3 regions of the Paenibacillus sp. 1781tsa1 genome follow, and region 1 is predicted to be linked to each of the others. Evidence: riboswitches for the same ligand, from Rfam matches in the RefSeq annotation. Region 1 holds a riboswitch; each other region holds the start of a gene.
What was found. A riboswitch is a leader RNA that binds a small molecule or an ion and turns the genes downstream of it on or off. The one in region 1 is predicted to bind cobalamin.
Positions count from the first base shown of each region.

Region 1 (4,247 bases):
CTACACTACGCAATGCCTGATGATTACCATATGACTTCCCTGCTCCCTTAATGGAAATAAGTGAAGTTGAGTTTGAATCGGTACTGGCATTGGAATTGGTACTGGAAGCCAAAACCTTGTCCCCACGTTGATTCGTACGTCTCTCCTTCTCTTCACTCATGGCATCATCCCCTTCTGCAACTTTTTGTTCCGGTGCAGCAGGTAAGCAAAGAACGGCGCACCAACAAAGGCGGTGACAACACCGAGCGGAATTTCAGTTGGCGCAAGCAACGACCTTGCGATGGTATCGGCCCACACCATGAAGATTGCTCCACCAATGGCAGACAAAGGTACCAGCAGTCGATAATCCGGCCCCACCAGCAGCCGCAACATATGCGGGATCACCAATCCAACAAATCCAATGACACCTGATACCGAGACAGCCCCTGCGGTCAGCAGTGTGCCAACTGCCAGAACGGACAGCTTAAGCCTGTCCACGCCAATCCCGATATGTGCCGCTTGACGTTCTCCCAGCGCAAGCACATTCAACGAGCGTGCCCTACTCCAGAGAAAGACCAGCCCCAACAGAAAATACGGGAAAAGGATGGCCGTATACGACCACCCGCGTAAAGCCAGACTTCCCATCGTCCAGTATATAATTTCATTAATCGTCTGTTTCGACATGGTCGACAGGAAGGAAACCACTGCGCCCAGGAAACTTTGCATGACCACACCAGCCAGAATGAGGCTGTGTGTTGGTATTTTACGCCCTTCACGAGCCAGTGCCATAACAAACCATAACGTGATTACACCCGTCAAAAACGCAATCAAGGGTAACGTCCAGATCCCGATCAGTGCATACTGCAATCCGAAGAAAATCAGGAAAGCAGCCCCCACCGACGCACCGGATGATACACCAAGTGTAAACGGATCGGCCAGCGGATTACGCAGTACACCCTGGAAGCCCGAACCCGCAATGGCCAGTGAAGCACCCACGAGCACAGCAAGCAGTACGCGTGGAAAACGGACTTTCCAGATAATCTGTTCGGCTGCTTTATTCCAATCCGGTGTAATCCAGTCGCCCAACCAGGGAATTTTGTGAATCAAGATGCCTGCAATATCCCGGATTGGCAACGCTACTGAACCAATGCCCGTGCAGATGAGCACGGTGAGCACCAGCAGCACCATGCCCGTCGTTCCGAACAGGATCAGCTTTTTACTCATTGGAACAAGTCAGGGTAGATCGCTTTGGCTACTTCTTTCAACCCTTGAGTTACCCGTGGACCCGGACGGCTCAGCAGATTGGCATCCAGGCCAATAACCGCGTCATTTTTCACCGCTGTAATTTGATCCCAGCCGCTGCGTGCCTTGATGATCTGATCCAGTGTTTTGGAGTTTTCGTCAATTACATCGTTGGCATACAGGATCACATCCGGGTTGGAGGCAATGACGTTTTCTTCATTAATTTCATACCAACCATCTTTGTCCGAAGCAATATTGCTACCACCGGCTACAGTGATGAGTTCATCCATAAATTCACCTTTACCTACAGTCCAGCCTGGGGAGAATTCAACGTATACTTTTTTCTTCTCTTCCGGTTTAACTGCCTTCACCGCTTCGGTTACATCCGTCACGTCCTGTTTCATCTGAGTGATGATTTCTTGTGCTTTTTCCTGATGATCGGTGATTTTACCGAAGGTTTCGATATTGTTCATCACGTCGTCAATGGATTTAGGATCCGTTTTGAAAATGGTAATACCCAGTTCGCGCAGCTTCTTCACGGCATCCTCGCTCATCGAGATACCTGTGAAGACGATGTCGGCTTCAGCTGCAATGATCGACTCTTCATTGGGCTTGGTGATACCGCCCATTTTCGCTTTGGTTGTTGCTGCTTCAGGATAATCGTCATAGTCGGATACACCAACAATTTGATCGTCCAATCCAAGGGCAAACAGGGATTCCGTCTCAGCCGGAGACACGGATACAATTTTGGCCGGTGCCTTTTCAAAGGTAAACGATTCACCCGTTGCATCCGTAACGGTAAGTGGATATTGTGTTTTGAGGTCCGTCTGCGCCTGACCTTGGGACTGCTCCTGTGCTGGTTGCTGTGAAGTACCTGTACCCTCATTCGTTGTTGCATTGCCACATCCGGCCAAAGCCAGTGCGAGTGCCGCTGCACTTAGCAGGGACGCTACGTTTTTCCAATTCTTGAAATTCATTCTGTTATTCTCCCCTTCTCTATTTGTGCTATTTTCTTCCATCGTGCTCGAACTCTTGCTCCCCATGCCTTGGTGTTCCTGTGTAAGGTTTGAACTGCAACATTTACACGTTAACGGAGAGTGCAGAACCGATCTGAAGAAACGAAGTGTTCGCTTAAAGCTTTCTACAAGAAAGCTACATCGGAAGCATACGCTTATCACCGGATTTTCCCTTTCAAAAAAAGGATTCAAAAAATCTGGGGATAACAGCGATCGGAAGATGGTACTGCAATCGGAGTGACCTCGTGTAAAATTGGTCTCGGTTCATCTTACATGAACAATAAAAAATCCCCAATCCATACGTCCAGGATCAGGGATGACGTCTCGCATATGGCGATCTGTACATGTTCAACCAAAGGTTGTCCATGCGCATAGAATAGCCCGAAACGCTGTCCTTTCCTCGAAGGAACACCGGTTTGTACGTCCAGGGCAGGTAACCTGACTTACAGGAATCATCCTGTTTTACAGTGGCGGGACCGTGCCGGATTTGCACCGACTTCCCCATTTCACCCTTGTGTGTTTCACGACTCGTACCAATCTGCCATGAAAACAGCCTTCACACACGGGACCCTTGGTCGCTGATATGGTAAACCATTGCCGTGTAATTTCTGCATGTTGCATACTCGTTGAGACTTAACAGCCTGCACCGTATCTGTATCCATGTTGAAGTCACACTTCTGTTGTGATTATAGGGTATATTGTACATCCTTACAACCCGATTGGCGGAAAAGTCACTCTGCTGCCAAACCATTGATTCCCCTGTCGATCAAGCTGAACCTGAATCGCCTGTCCCGGTACGACATGTGTATCCCAGAACCCAAGCCCGGCAATCAGACGGGACAAGGCATACCGGATGACACCACCATGCGTAACCACAACTATGGTTGGCACTTGCCCCTCATCAACTTGGATCGAAGGACGACCCTCCAACAACATCTCTTGGAGAAAGGAATCCAACCGTCCGGTAAACTCCTGCCACGATTCCCCTCCGGGCGGAGTGACCTCCTGCGGCGCATCAATCCAGCTTCGGTACACAGAATTATCCTTAAGCTGATCATACGTCAGCCCTTCCCACTGTCCAAAATCATTCTCACGCAGACGCGAGTCAAACTTCACCTGTGCGTTGGCATCAGGAAGGATCTGTTCCAGCGTCTGCCGGCAGCGAAGCAGATCACTGCAATATACCTCGTGCCACAAAACACCGCTCAATTGTTCATGAAGCGGAGCCAGTTCTTCTTTGGCATTTGGCAACAGACCAATGTCGGTATGCCCCAGGTATCTTTTTTCCACATTCCACAGCGTTGTCCCGTGACGGACCCACAGAATGTTTCGTTTCAGTGAGCCGGGTTGATCCATATGTACTTCATTGCCTGCATTCCCTTCATTTACGGCCATAACAGCGTCCCTCCTGCCAGCCACACACCTAGCGTTATGATCACACACAGTACCACAAATGCCCCTGCTGACCAGAACATCAGACCTGATGTTCGCACAATATCCTCGGCTTCCATCGGCCGTGTGGCCTCGCCCATGTAGGCGCGAAACGAAGCAACTCCATGATACACGTTATGTCCGCCAAGCCGGATGCCCAGTGCTCCAGCCACCGCTGATTCGGGAAAACCGCTATTCGGACTTGGATGCAGTCTGGCATCCCGTGCGACCATGCGAGCTGCTCCTTTGGCGTCCAGCTTCATGACCCAGGCACCCACAATTAACAGCATCGCGGTCAGCCGCGCAGGTATCCAGTTCGCCACATCATCCAGACGGGCCGAGGCCCAGCCAAGATGCAGGTACTTGTCATTTTTATATCCGACCATGGAATCCAGCGTGTTGACGGCACGATAAGCCATAGCTAGAGGAGCGCCTCCAATGAGCGCATAAAATAACGGGGATACAATGGCATCAACGATATTTTCGGCAACCGTCTCTACCGTTCCCCGTACAACCTCCGGTTCGTCCAGATGCGCCGTATCTCGTCCAACAATCATACCCAGTGAACGTCTGGCCGCC
Region 1 covers NZ_JAMYWY010000001.1:1,676,895-1,681,141, reverse strand. Annotated here, with positions in the region: gene NKT06_RS07410 (ABC transporter ATP-binding protein) at 1-160, opposite strand, end outside; gene NKT06_RS07405 (FecCD family ABC transporter permease) at 157-1,203, opposite strand; gene NKT06_RS07400 (ABC transporter substrate-binding protein) at 1,200-2,198, opposite strand; cobalamin riboswitch at 2,649-2,787, opposite strand; gene NKT06_RS07395 (histidine phosphatase family protein) at 2,946-3,632, opposite strand; gene cbiB (adenosylcobinamide-phosphate synthase CbiB) at 3,623-4,247, opposite strand, start outside.

Region 2 (4,247 bases), 1.4 Mb from region 1:
TACGTTCACGACGCAACGACTTCCGAGTGAACGGGCCAGACTGGTCAGCAAACGCTCTGAATCGCTCAAACGTTCAGCATCGATATCAAACAATGCCAGCTCAAAATCCTGCAGTGCTTCGGTCATCATGACATCACCCAATACATTTTTGACAAAGACGGTGCTTCCTGCACCGAGAAACGTAATTTTGTTCATCTTAACTTCAGCCTCCCTGAAAAATGTTGTACCCCAACTATAGGCCGATTCGGCACATATAACTATGGCTCAACCCCTCTCAAACATGGCATAATCCCATTTTTGTTTCCGTTTTCAACTAATAATGTTGTGCTTTAGCTGTTATAATTTAATTAGACATACAGATGGTGAACCTCGGAAGGAAACAAGGAGGGAGGGCATAAAATGAGAAAAATAGAGATGAATGTGGTTCCCACGGACTGGACACAGATGGAACTGGTCTTGTTGTTCTTCGGGTGGGAGGCGTGTGAACCCGCCCATTACTGGGGACCGGGTGTACGTGATTCCTATATTGTGCATTACATCCATGAAGGACGGGGCATCGTGTACATGGGGGATCAGGAATACAAGCTTAGCGAGGGACAGGGTTTTATCATTTTCCCGGACACGCTTATTCATTATGAGGCAGATCCGAAGGAACCCTGGACGTATTCGTGGTTCGGCTTCAAAGGTGTACAAGCCAAAGCATTCATGCAACGTGCCCAACTGAGCCCGGAGCGCCCGATATATGATGCCCATGATACGATTTCGATGGAACGGTTGTATACGGAGATGGTCCAAGCTTCCACGCGACCGGAAGGCGATGTGTTGAACCAGAGTCTATTGTACCGCTTGATGGCAGAACTAATCTCTTCTTCACCTGTGGAGGAAGAGATAGGGCAGCTCCTTTCGAACAAAGAAACGTACATCCGGCAGGCGGTGCAGTTTATGGAGAACAGGTACAGTCAGCGAACTTCCATTCTGGATATTGCCCAAGCTGTGGGGCTGGATCGTACGTATCTATCGGGATTGTTCAAAGAGCGATATGGCATGTCGCTACAGTCATTTTTTCTGGAGTACCGTATGAATCGTGCTGCCGAACTTCTTCAGAATCCAGGGCTGTCGGTCAGTGAAGTGGCCCATTCTGTCGGTTATACGGACCCATTATTGTTTTCCAAGATGTTTAAGCGTGTGACGGGCGTATCTCCGAAGGGGTCGAGAATTCGCGATTAGACGCACCTGGTGTTTCAAATTTAAAAGAAAAGTTTTGATCATTAAACGTTGTCCCGCTATACTGATACAGAAGTGTAATTGAATATGTGGAACTTGGTGCTTTGCCCGTCAGGGTGGAAGCTTAATAGGGAAGTCCGGTGTAATACCGGCGCGGTCCCGCCACTGTAACAGAGGAGTCAGGTAGCGATAATCCACTGGTTTAAGCCGGGAAGGAGCTGCAAGTGACGATGATTCTGGAGCCAGGAGACCTGCCAGGTTTAACAAACACAGTAGTACCCTACGGGAGATAGGAAGGTGTTTAGAGAGCATGATTTTTTCTGAAAATCTGTTTATTTAAGGCGTCCTCATCCAGTACACGGAGAGGGACGCTTTTTTTGTTATGGACGAAGAACATCATGACACATACATAGAGTTTTGGGGAAGGACGTTAGAGCACTTGAGCAGATATATCGTTAAACGATTAATACAACTGGTAGTCGTATTGTTCGGCATCACGTTCCTGACGTTCCTGCTAACCTATCTGTCTCCTGGAGATCCAGCCAGACTTATGCTTATGTCTACAGGGGTAACGCCATCCGATGAGCTGGTCAGGCAGGTGAGGTCGGAGCTTGGGTTGGACGAGCCCTTTCTCTACCGATACGGGACATGGTTGGGACAGGTGGTGACTGGAGACTTCGGTACATCATATAAATACAATCGTCCAGTACTGGACGTGTTGATGGCACGGCTCCCGGCAACGCTTTTGCTAACAGGAAGTGCCATGCTTCTGGTTATTCTGATTTCCTTTCCACTGGGGATGCTGTCGGCTGTCTATCGTAACCAATGGCTTGATCACGTCATTCGTCTGTTCTCTTTTGCCGGATTATCGATGCCCAGCTTCTGGTTGGGTATGCTGCTCATGTTGGTCTTCGGTGTACAGCTGAAGCTGCTGCCGGTAATGGGTAATTCCGGTTGGTATAGCCTGATTCTGCCTGCATGTACACTCGCGATTCCACTTGTTGCCCAGTACAGCAGACAGATTCGTGCGGTCCTGCTTGAGGAGACAAGCCAGAACTATGTGATCGGAGCCAGATCCAGAGGTGTGAAGGAGTCGATCATTATTTTGCGTCATATTCTCCCGAATGCCCTGCTGCCGATCGTTACCCTTATGGGCATGACAACAGGTGCTTTGTTAGGTGGTGCAGCGATTGTGGAAAGTTTATTTGTGTGGCCGGGCGTTGGACAGATGGCTGTAGATGCGATTTTCACAAGGGATTATCCTCTGATTCAGGGGTATGTCATCTGGATGGCGATCATATATGTCACCCTGAATCTGCTGGTGGATATATGGACTCATCTTCGTGATCCCCGAATCCGACTGGAAGTGGATATATAGATGAGAGCCTTCAGACTTGTATTACTGCAGAATCGCTGGTTCACCTTCCTGCTGTCTCTGACCGCCTTCTGGATTATTCTTGCCATGGTTGCACCGCTGCTTGCACCACACGATCCACTTGCAACGAACTTTGCCAAAGTGTTGCAGCCATCCAGCGCCGAGTATCCTCTTGGAACCGATCAACTAGGCCGCTGTGTATTATCTCGTCTTCTGTACGGTGCACGTACCTCGCTGCTGCTCACTTTTATGATGATTGGCATCGTGTTTGTGCTAGGTATAGCGATTGGAGTCATCGCCGGTTTTGCTCGGGGTGTGACGGATATGGTGCTCATGCGCCTGTCTGATACATTAATGGCATTTCCGGGCCTGATTTTTGCGATCGCTGTGGTGGGGATGCTGGGGCCGGGATTGTTCAATACGGTGCTGGCACTGTCGGTTGTCTGGTGGGCGAAGTATGCACGGATGGCGAGAAGCCTGGTGATTTCCCTTCAGCAAAAGGAATATGTCGCTGCCGCTGCTTTCAGCGGAGCACGTAAGTTACAGATTATCGGCAGGACGATCCTGCCCAATATGATGTCTCCAATCATCGTCATGGCGATGATGGATGTGGGTGGTATGATGCTGTCCATCTCGGGGTTGTCCTTTCTTGGGCTTGGCGCGCAGCCTCCGAACCCCGAGTGGGGGGCCATGTTAAATGAAGGCAGAAGATATCTGCAGACTGCACCATGGCTGTTGATATATCCGGGCTTGGCGATATTTAGCACCGTCATTATTTTTAATTTACTGGGAGACAGCCTGCGAGATGTGCTTGATCCCAAGAAAAATACAGCTTAACTGGAGGAACCAGAATGAAGAGGAATTTTCAAAAATCAATGCTGCTCACCCTCATATCCATGTTGGTTGTGTTCTTGCTTGCAGCTTGTGGCACTGCCAATAATCCATCGACCTCGTCTGATGCAACGGAGAAGTCGGCGGGTGCGGACAAGGGCACGACAAGTGTACCAACTCATCTGAATGTGGCCCTGTTCTGGCTTGGCAGCAGTCTGGACCCGGCAGAAGAATGGAATGGCTGGACGCTGACGCGTGCAGCGATTGGTGAGACACTGATCCAGTTTGACGAGGATATGAAGCTGGTCCCTAAAATTGCAGATTCTTGGAAACGAGTGGATGACACGACTTGGCACTTTCATATTCGGGAAGGTGTAACTTTCCATAACGGAAACAAAGTAACCGCAGATGCGGTGAAAAAATCGATTGAACGCTCCATTGAGTTAAACGAGAGAGGACAAGCGACTGTACCCGTAGCCTCGATGACTGCTGAAGGACAAGATCTGACGATTAAGACGACAGAGCCTTATGCGTCCCTGCTTGGTAATATTGCCGAGCCACTGTTTGTCATTGTGGATACGAGTGCAGATACATCCAAATTCAAGAGCGAGCCTATCGCTACGGGACCATTTATGGTGACAGGTTATACGCCGGATCAGGAGATCCAGGTGAAAAAGTATGACGGGTACTGGGGCAGCGCGGCAGATGTAGACACATTGACGTTGAAATATATCAAGGATGATAGCACACGTGCCCTTGCCCTGCAGTCTGGAGAGATTGATGTAGCCAGTAACGTGGGACGTAGCAATTTGACGTT
Region 2 covers NZ_JAMYWY010000001.1:275,709-279,955, forward strand. Annotated here, with positions in the region: gene melA (alpha-glucosidase/alpha-galactosidase) at 1-195, opposite strand, end outside; gene NKT06_RS01265 (AraC family ligand binding domain-containing protein) at 400-1,227, shown strand; cobalamin riboswitch at 1,305-1,497, shown strand; gene nikB (nickel ABC transporter permease) at 1,664-2,602, shown strand; gene nikC (nickel transporter permease) at 2,603-3,436, shown strand; gene NKT06_RS01280 (ABC transporter substrate-binding protein) at 3,451-4,247, shown strand, end outside.
Region 2: another riboswitch for cobalamin. It lies ahead of nikB (nickel ABC transporter permease); the one in region 1 lies ahead of NKT06_RS07400 (ABC transporter substrate-binding protein).

Region 3 (4,247 bases), 4.9 Mb from region 1:
TGTGCCTTTCATGCTTATCCAGCAGATCAATATGGACAATCTGATGCCTTATTTTCATGTCGATACGGCAGGTGTAGGCAAAGGGAGTTGGTACATATTTTCTTTTTATGGCGAGATGATTGCCTTGCCTTTTGTCGTCAAGGGCAGTGATTTTCGCTTCAAGCCTGTATTATGGGGCATCATTATCTCGGGATTGCTAATGATGTTGATTATTGTGGAAACCATCACGTCGATTGGTGTGCCCATTGCCTCCAGACTAGTATACCCTTCGTATGAACTTGCAAGGCAGCTGCAAATTAGTGATTTCCTGGATCGGTTTGACCTGGCGCTGGCAGCGGCAACCTTGCCTGCCATGATTACCAAAATTGCATTTGATCTGTACTTTGTCTGTTGGGGACTGAAGCGAATGATTCCGAACGTTTCCGGAAAGGTCATGACTGGTCCGGTGGCACTGTTAGGCTTTGTTTGTGCATTCTGGTTTTTCAGAAACGCTATTCAGCTTTATCGTTTTACCCGGGAATGGACTTGGATTGCCATTGTTTTTGAAGTGCTGTTCCCGATTGTGTTGTTTCTTTTCCTTCGTCCTCGCAAAAAGGATAAAAAAGAATCTACCCAACAGAGATCGGGAGACCAGTCCAAGAAAGAGAAGCATGAACAGGGGCAAGGCTCCTCTGATTCGGAGAAGAATGGAGATAAAAAAAGGCAGGATTCTCATGGTGGAGAACTCCAGCCTTCCTGATATATTCCATCAAAAATCGTTATAGATGAAATGGGCAAAAAGAGGGGAAGCACAGTTTCCCTTCACAGAAGTACCCTGTATACTGTAGTCAGACTGATGAACATTCGGCTGAACTAACGGGGGGAACATGAATGGCTCAACATTTGGCAGGTGTACGTGTAGCATTGACTGGACCGCGAAAATCGAAAGAAATGTCCATACTGGTTGAAAAAATGGGGGGAATCCCGCTTGTGCGACCTGCACAAGGTACGGTATTCCTGGATGATCGGAGTATCAGGGATGGGTTGGTATCCTGGATCTCAGACCCGCCAGACTGGGCGGTGTTAACGACGGGTATGGGATTGGATGCATTGTTTGAAATGGCTGAGGATATGGAAGTCGCAGGACAATTGTTGGATGTATTATCGGAATCCTCCATTGCAGCGAGGGGATACAAGACGGTGAATGCGCTCAAAAAGCGCAAGTTAACACCGCTGGTACGAGATGATGATGGTAGCACGGACGGGCTCATTCGAGAATTCGCCCCACATGATCTCGCAGGGAAAAAGGTCATATTGCAGCTTCATGGGGAGACAGCTCCCAAACTCGTTGCATGGTTGGAAGAACAAGGTGCAATCGTCAGACAAGTGCTCCCTTACCGCCATGTACCGCCGGAAGAGGCAGAGCTGGAACAGTTGTTGAATGAAATTCTAAAGTTCGAGGTAGATGCCGTTGCGTTCACAAGTGGACCCCAGGTCAGATTCCTGACGCAATACGCGGCCTCCCAGGACAAGCTTGAGCCGATGCTTGACGCCTTCAGACAAGGCGTAATTCCTGCATCTGTAGGTAGAGTTACAGCAAACTCGATGCGTGAAGAAGGCATTGAGGCGCTGGTCATTCCGGAGGAAGAGAAGATGGGCGCACTCATCGTTGAGCTCGGACGTTACTTTGCGGCGGGGCGTGCGGCCAAGAGTAGTGGCCTGCAATCCTAGTTATCAATGACTATGGATGTATTTAATCATTCGGTAGATGCATGGTTTAAAACGAATCTTATATGTATGTTACATCAGGTTCTGATCCGTTTTTTTGGATCAGGACTTTTTTTTGGTTTGTCTGAAAATAGAAGAACGGACAAGTATCATAAGCATGGACATTATTTCCTGCGCGGTGTTATTATGAAAACAATATTGAATGAAAACAAGCAAGGTGCTCTTGCGTGCAGCAAGAGGTAACAGGGAATCGGGTGAAAGTCCCGAGCGGTCCCGCCACTGTAATGGTGAAGCCCTTTTTGATCCAAGTCACTCGGAAAGCCGGGGAAGACAGAAAAGGAAGCTGATGATCCAAAGCCAGGAGACCTACCTTGCATGTGTCACCTAACCCTTCGCGGAAAGGAGTGGTGTACGAAGAATCAGGAAATGGGCGAACAAGCGGTTCGCCTGGCTGGCCCCCCTTGGGCCACATAGTCACAGGACTACTCTCAGGGAGTCTGGACTATGTTCTTGAGTGTACGTACATGCGTATCCCATCCGTTACAAGGATGGGATTTTTTTGTTTTTATAGATAAATGTACATCCTTGCGATACCTACCCGATGTAGGGAAATTGCAGGTAGAGGAATAGATTAGTTGGATCACAACAAGTGATGTAAGAGCCTTGTTTGATAGTCTGAGTAAACAGAGCTGACGAGTTGGACATGCAGTACAGTGGGGGAGAAGGTCGGCATAGCCGTCCTTCTTCACTGTTTAGATCAGTTCGACAAGTGTGATGGAGGAGGAAAAGCAATGCATGATCAAGGCAAGCTGCTGATTATCGGGTTCGGTCCGGGAGCAATGGAACATATCACGAAGCGGGCACTCGAAGCACTTCAGGAGAGCGAGGTTATTATCGGATACAACACCTATGTGGATCTGATTCGACCTCTGTTAAACGGGCAAGCAATTGTACGCACAGGTATGACGGAGGAAGTAAGCCGTGCACAAGAAGCGGTCAGACAGGCGGAGATGGGCAAAATTGTTGCCGTAATTTCCAGTGGTGACGCAGGCGTATATGGGATGGCGGGTCTGGTATACGAGGTGCTGATGGAGCAAGGCTGGAAGCCGGATACGGGTGTTGCCGTCGAAGTTATTCCGGGCGTGTCGGCCATTCAGTCTTGCGCATCACTGCTTGGTGCCCCCGTCATGCATGATGCATGTACGATCAGCCTTAGTGATCACCTCACGCCGTGGGAGACCATTATTCGCCGGGTCGAAGCCGCAGCGTCCGCTGATTTTGTCATTGCCCTGTACAATCCACGCAGTGGACGGCGCACACGCCAGATCGTGGAGACACAGGAAATGATCCTTCGTTATCGTGACCCACAGACCCCGGTAGGTCTAGTGAAAAGTGCATACCGTGAGCGTCAGGACGTTGTCATGACCACACTCGAGGATATGCTGAATCATGATATCGGCATGCTGACGACCGTGATTATCGGCAACTCTTCGACCATGATGTACGAAGGACTCATGGTCACCCCGCGCGGGTATCAGCGGAAATATACGCTGAACACCGCGGAACAGTCGCTCAGACCCCATGAGCGACTACGCACGGAAGCCGAGCCATGGTCGCTCGGCGCAATGGAAGCCCGCGCTGCCGCCTCCGGCGAGGCAGCGGGTGAGAGCGCGGCCAGCGTAGCATCAGCCGCGCAGCCACAGGCGGAGCCAGCCCTGCGCGGCGCAAGCGCCGGAGCGGGCACGGCTCCGCAAGGGCAGCCGCCCGCTGGCGCAGGGGCTGCTGCCGCTACGCCTGCGGCAAGCCCGGCGAGCAGCGCTGGCACCGCCGTGCTTGCTGGCGAGCGACCTGCGCCCGTTGCGGCAGTTGCCGCGCCGGGCCAAGTCGCAGAAGCGCCACGCGCCGGCGCAGCTGCGCTTGCCGCCGAGGCGCTGACACGGCTCGCGGCAGGTGGCGCGCTCGCGGGCGAATCGGCGAGCCGCTGGCTGGACGCAGCTGCGCCGAGCCGAGAGGCAAGTGCACCGCAGGCTGCGACCGCAACGGCGGTACGCAACGTGCCCGAGCCTGGGCGTAAGGCGCCGCTGTTTGAAGTCGGCGTGTCGCCCGGCGTGGGCAACAAAAAATTTACCGCAGCCCAGATGGCGCTGCTGGCCCAGTGTGCAAGTGAAGACGGCGAACTGGAGTACACGCCGGAGCACCAGATTATTCTGAGAGTGCCGACATTTGAACCGGACTCGCTGGTTGAAGAGCTGCGTGCAGCGAATTTTATCGTTGTACCGATTGGTGATGTCATCAAGGTGAAGGCTTGTGACTTCTGCAACATGGAGAAGGACGATGCTGTCCCGATGGCTAACCATTTACAGGCCGTGATTGGCGGACTGGGTGCACCCAAAGAAACAAGTGTGGCGCTGAATGGGTGCGGTATGGCATGTTACGGGGCAGTGCTGGAGGATATCGGCATCGTGTATCGCAAAGGTGCATATGACCTGTTCCTCGGCGGCAAGAAATTCGGCCGCAATGCGCATCCTGCTCAGCCTGTA
Region 3 covers NZ_JAMYWY010000001.1:6,529,068-6,533,314, reverse strand. Annotated here, with positions in the region: gene NKT06_RS29210 (GerAB/ArcD/ProY family transporter) at 1-739, shown strand, start outside; gene NKT06_RS29205 (uroporphyrinogen-III synthase) at 871-1,710, shown strand; cobalamin riboswitch at 1,906-2,095, shown strand; gene cobJ (precorrin-3B C(17)-methyltransferase) at 2,499-4,247, shown strand, end outside.
Region 3: another riboswitch for cobalamin. It lies ahead of cobJ (precorrin-3B C(17)-methyltransferase); the one in region 1 lies ahead of NKT06_RS07400 (ABC transporter substrate-binding protein).